DNA from 2 places in the Staphylococcus saprophyticus subsp. saprophyticus ATCC 15305 genome. Region 1 is predicted to be linked to the other one. Evidence: riboswitches for the same ligand, from Rfam matches in the RefSeq annotation. Region 1 holds a riboswitch; the other holds the start of a gene.
What was found. A riboswitch is a leader RNA that binds a small molecule or an ion and turns the genes downstream of it on or off. The one in region 1 is predicted to bind FMN.

Region 1 (3,221 bases):
TATCAATGACGTTGACGGTTGTATTGTTACAATTTTAGAATTATCCGATGACTGAATGCGTTTAATTTTCGCTACTTCATCTACATGACCAAGTACAAAATGTCCACCAAATCGACCTTGACCACTCATTGCTCTTTCTAAATTCACTTCAGAAGATTGACTTAATTGATTTAAATACGTTTTATTTTCTGTACCTTTTATAACTTGTACTGAAAAAGTGTGATTATCAAATTCTATTACTGTTAAACATGCTCCGTTAACACTGATTGAATCACCAATATGCATGTCAGTTAAAATCGTTTGACATTCAATTTTCAAGTTAACTACAGACTGTTGTGTTGATATTTTTTTAATTGTACCTATTTCTTCAACAATTCCAGTAAACATGTTTAATCACTTCTTTCGTAATTCTAATTTAAGATTTTGCTCAAGCATTTGTGAATCAACAATTTCAAACTGTGGGACTTCTGACAAATCGATGATTTTATCCGTATGGAAAAATTGATATTTGCCTGAACCACCAATTATTTTCGGGGCATAATATATAATTAGTTTATTTGTATAATTGGATTGAAGAAATTCAGAAGTAACTGTGGGACCTGCTTCTACTAACAATCTGCCTATACCTTTTTCATATAAATTTTTCATAATATTTTCTACTGAACAATTTGTAAGTTGAATAATTTCAACATGTTCAATGTCCGTTACTAAAGCTTCATTTTGTGTATAAATCCAAATCGGCGTATTCGTATTTTTAAAAATGTCTAAATTAAAATCTATGTTACCGTTTTGGGCTAGTATCACTTTAATTGGGTTTTTACCCTCTTCAATTCGAGTCGTATATTGTGGATTATCTGCATTTAACGTGCCACTACCAGTTAGTACCGCATCGTGATGATGTCTTAATTTAAAAACATCTTTTTTCACAAGTTTATTGGTAATCCATTTACTTTCACCAGTATCTGTCGCTTGTTTGCCATCTAAACTACAAGAAACCTTTACTGTTACCATTGGTACAGATTGTCGTTTTGTAATAAAGAAATCTTTATATAAGTTTTCAGCATCAGGTTGATGTCGAAATTCAACATCTATCCCTGCTTCTTGTAAAATACTGTCACCATTGGAAGGTAATGTAGTATCTTTAACTGCATAAACAACACGATTAATGCCTGCCTCAATAATTTTATTGACGCAAGGTGGTGTAGAACCAAAGTGTGTACAGGGTTCTAATGAAATATAAATGGTTCCACCTTTCGCATTGTCTTTTGCCATATCTAGCGCCTGCACTTCTGCATGTTTGTCACCTTTTTTTAAGTGTGCACCTATACCTACGATACGTCCTCGATTCACTACTACTGCACCAACTGGAGGGTTTAAACCTGTTTGTCCCTCAACCATTTGTGCAAGTTGTATAGCATAGTTTAAATATTGACTCATCTCATCACCTCTAAATAATAAAAAAAACACCTGAAATGAACATTTCAGGTGTGGGATCTATTGATATAACATTATTAGCAAAAATTAGACACACTTATACATAAATTTTAAATTTATGGTATGCCAAATAAACACTTAAAAAGTGTTGTTTTGTTATACTTCATTCTTTCTCCCATCCAGACTTTACTGTCGGCTCTAGAATCTCACTAGATCAGCCACATTTATACACATAAATGCAGGTCGCAGGCTTAATTTACTGCCGGTTGGGAATTTCACCCTGCCCCGAAAGAATATCTATGAAATTGTTAATTGATGATTGAGTCATGTAACTGAAACTTAGTTACAAAATCATCGTACTACATTTTTTGAGAAATGACAATTCTTATTGCCTAAGTCGGCTTTATTTTTCTGATAATTAATACAATTACATGGAGAAATGAGTCAAAAAACGAACTATTTAAAGCGTCTAATCCCATTTATTAAATAATACGTTAAACGCTCACAGATGTTTAAAGCAACAAACCATTAGTGATACTTTAAATCATTTATTTGATTCAAATAAATGATTTATTACACTTACCGCTTGCCTTACAATCATCATGACGCCATTTCTCGATTGATTAATACCATTTGTTAACTGACCTAATGCATACATATTTTTAAGCGTGCCATACCTTGGACTTATAATTTGATTTGTTTCAGCTACAATTTGTATACCACCAAGTGGATGCGCTTGTACTACTTGTCTATTTTCTAAATTCAACACAAGTTGATCATCACTATCAAGATCTGAAAGTTGTGTTTTCGAACCTGTCGCATTAATGACTACATCACTATTTTCTACCGAACCGTCTTGAAATTCTAATTGAAATCTATGTTGACTATGTTTAACAGATTCTAAGCCCTTCTCAATTTTAATTAAGCCATTATTAATGTGTTCAATGAGTAATTGTGCAGTCTGTGGAGGCATTGGATTAGAATTTTCTTTTAAAATACCATGATAATTTGATAAAAAATGTTTTTGGTCAGTACGACTCAAACTATTCCATATCCAATTTAAATTTTCTTTGGCAAGCTCAAGTATACTTTGGAATTTACCTAACTCCTCTGCATGTTCTAAATCGTAAGTTAAATCTATAATCGGATCATTTGTTCTTCGATGCACAAGTGTTTCTACCGGAATTTCATAATGTGCACAGTCTTTCATAAATAACCGCATTGCCTCATCTAATGGCACATTTCCAAAATGTTTCTCTTTAATTTCATTAAAATTTTCAGGAGTTAAATATTTAAATTCAATATCAGGCATCTCACCTCTAACACTCGGTAAGTGACCCTTACGACTTGTAACCATAATTGGTAAATTAGGATGATGCGCTGTTACATAGCGAATCACATCAAGACTTGCTAGTCCAGTACCAATAATAGAAATTCTATCTGTATCTTTAACATTATCTAACGTATTATATGTAGGATACGGTGTTTGTATATATCCTTTCGTGCCTTTCAATTTGTATGGATCATGATAAGACAACGTGCCTATAGCTAAGAATACTACATCATACTGCTTTCGATTTTCTATATTATTTGCAGTACAAACATTATATTGTATATCTGTTTGACCTATATCTGAGTCAATAAAGACTTCAGAAACTTCTTCACAAATTTGGTGAATATTATCATACTGATTGATAAATTGTTGCAAATAATCTTTCATATAATGTCCAAAAATAAACCTCGGCAAATACTTCGGATTTGAAAACTTAAATGTTGATTGATTTTCA
Region 2 (3,221 bases), 280 kb from region 1:
AAGAAATTATCATTTCAAACAAAATGGCTAATACTACATTGCAAATGTTAGATGATTTTGCTTTAGAAAAACTTGATGAACAAAATGAACTTACATTTAAAAATAAAAAAACGCAATTTGAAGTTTATGAAATTAACACGCGCTATTTTGTAATTATTACAAGCTATATCGAACAAATTCAACCTGATGGTCGCAGTGGTATTGTAGCTATCATTCGTGATATGACTAATGAACATAATATGGACCAAATGAAAAAAGACTTTATTGCAAATGTATCACATGAATTACGCACGCCTATATCTTTACTGCAAGGGTATACAGAATCCATCGTTGATGGTATCGTCACCGAACCTGCAGAAATTCATGAGTCACTATCAATTGTGTTAGATGAAACAAAACGCTTGAACAGATTAGTGAATGAGTTATTAAATGTTGCTCGTATGGACGCAGAAGGATTAACTGTAAAAAAAGTTGTTCAACCCATTGATCATTTGCTTGATAAGGTGCAACAAAAGTATCAAAAACATGCTAAAGATTTAGGTTTAAATATGAATTTAAGTCCAAATACTCACAATCAGATGTGGTATTATGATTCTGATAGAATTGAACAAGTATTAACCAATCTTATAGACAATGCTTCAAGATATACTGAACCAGGTGACGAAATAAAGATTGAGTTTGGAGAAACGCAAACTGAAAACATCCTTTATATTAGTGACACTGGATCAGGCATAGCACCTGAACATTTACAACAAGTATTTGATAGATTCTATAAAGTAGACACTGCTCGTAAAAGAGGTAAACAAGGAACAGGATTAGGGTTGTTCATATGTCGCATGATTATACACGAGCATGGTGGTACTATAGATGTTAAAAGTACACTTGGTAAAGGGACTACATTTATCATCACTCTACCAAAACCTAAAACAAACTAATTTATCTTTAATAATTCTAATCTATTACAAATCCGTCACAAGCATGGTACTACTATGGCTTGTGGCGGATTATTTTCGTTGGTATCTTGAATTTAATTTAATTTAATTTTTAATCATTTTATCCCATGCGCAATACACACAATGGCTCGGCAATGAGTTATTTTAAGCAATTCTATTGTTTTTATCTGACTAATAAGCTATGATAAATTTATAAAATTTAAGAAATTCATCTTCGGGGTAGGGTGCAATTCCCAACCGGCAGTAAATAAAGCCTGCGACCCATTTTATTATATATAATAAAATGGCTGATCTAGTGAAAATCTAGAGCCGACAGTAAAGTCTGGATGGGAGAAGATGGAGGACATGATTTGTTGTGCAATTTATTCCTCCTATTCTATGTAAGATGAATGGAAGGAGACAATTAAATATGCATCAACAAACAAAAAGACTCATTACCATAAGTATGTTGAGTGCGGTGGCTTTCATTTTAATGTTTATAAAATTTCCAATACCATTTTTGCCACCTTATTTAACGTTAGATTTTGGTGATGTTCCCGCATTATTAGCAACATTTATTTTAGGGCCTGTAGCAGGTCTTATTGTAGAATTCATAAAAAATTTACTCAACTTTTTATTTAACATAGGTGATCCAGTTGGACCAGTTGCAAATTTTTTAGCAGCATCTAGCTTTTTATTAACAGCTTATTTTGTAACGAAATATAAAGATAAAATTAAGTCACAAATTGTTGGACTAAGTATTGCGACAGTAGTTATGACAATTGTATTAAGTATACTGAACTATTTCGTTTTACTCCCACTGTATGGCATGATTATGAATCTATCTGACGTTGTTGAAAATGTAAAAATCGTCATCGTATCTGGTGTGATTCCCTTTAACATCATTAAAGGTATTGTCATCTCTATCATATTTATTTTGTTATACAACAGACTAAAAAATGTCTTACCTAAATAAAATTAAATAAAAGAAACATAGACAAAACGAGCCATGATATATTAATATCACGGCTCGTTTTATCTATCGCTTTAAAAAAATAAAAAGTTAGCAAATGTCACAGTGATGACGTTACTAACATGGTTGTATATAAATACTATTTTGCAATAATAGCATTATTCAAATTTTAATGCATCGCCATCAAATGATTCCTCTTCAATTTTAATTGAATCCGTAGGACAACCATCTAATGCATCTTCCATATCTTCATATAGTTCTTCTGGCACTTCCGCAGTACCTTGATTATCATCTAGAATAACATATGCAATACCTTCGTCATCATAGTCATAAATATCAGGGGCAGCGGCACCACAAGCACCACATGCAATGCATGTATCCATATCTACAATTGTATATTTAGCCAATTTCTTCGCCTCCTTTGACAAAAATGCTACAATAATTACACAAATATTATTGTAATCACAGTTTATCGTTTTTTCAAATGTTTTCGATTTATAAGATGAGGGAGCGTCTATGTATAATATAATTCATTTTGCATACACAAATGCACATAATTACAAAACCGAAAAAAGTATATTTAATATTATCACAGGGAAAAAGTCTCATCAAACCTTTTTTGACGCCTGTAGTCAACAACTATTGTCATTGTATCATAGCTTACCTAATTTAAAATATCCGTCGTTTGAGCGATATTCTAATAATTTTAACATTGAAACAGCGCAATATCAAAGTATCATTAATCATCCTCGACACACATACGACAGTCTTGTGAACACGTTTAATGCAATTCAATTGTTAACTCAGACACTTTCGAATACTGGCCATGCTATTTATGAATTTGTACCGATCACACAACATCGTACTGTGCAAAAACAAGTTAAACAACTATATAAAAAAATAACAGATGAAGATTTAAAATCTCAATTCATCGAAGAACTTACAAACTTATTTCATACGTTATCAGAAAAAAACAATCATGTTTATCTCCATTACTATTTACAAGGTTTTGAAGAAAGCATGTACACTAGACAACAAGTAAGTTTAATTGAATCTGTATCTCAAGAACACTTATATGAATTGGAAATAAGAGATTTAGTTACTTTAATGTATGAAATAGAAGATGATTCACAATATCCTTTATTAAATCAGCTTATTATATTACCTGCTTTATTACATAAGACAACATTAACTTATGAAGGTATAAAACAAGGCATGCATTTTGATAAATTAGCAGCTCAACAAAATGTTAAACAAAATACGATACAAGATCATATCTTAGAATTATTTATCAAAGGTTATTTAACAGATTATCA

Region 2: it holds a riboswitch for FMN, as region 1 does, so the genes downstream of both, SSP_RS06425 (ECF transporter S component) here and ribD (bifunctional diaminohydroxyphosphoribosylaminopyrimidine deaminase/5-amino-6-(5-phosphoribosylamino)uracil reductase RibD) in region 1, are expected to answer to the same signal.

What each region holds. Positions count from the first base shown of each region.
Region 1 is NC_007350.1:1,024,200-1,027,420, reverse strand. It holds gene ribE (riboflavin synthase) at 1-387, opposite strand, end outside; gene ribD (bifunctional diaminohydroxyphosphoribosylaminopyrimidine deaminase/5-amino-6-(5-phosphoribosylamino)uracil reductase RibD) at 394-1,437, opposite strand; FMN riboswitch at 1,598-1,731, opposite strand; gene SSP_RS05105 (FAD/NAD(P)-binding protein) at 1,979-3,221, opposite strand, start outside.
Region 2 is NC_007350.1:1,303,402-1,306,622, forward strand. It holds gene SSP_RS06420 (ATP-binding protein) at 1-935, shown strand, start outside; FMN riboswitch at 1,160-1,295, shown strand; gene SSP_RS06425 (ECF transporter S component) at 1,363-1,908, shown strand; gene SSP_RS06430 (ferredoxin) at 2,064-2,312, opposite strand; gene SSP_RS06435 (helix-turn-helix domain-containing protein) at 2,422-3,221, shown strand, end outside.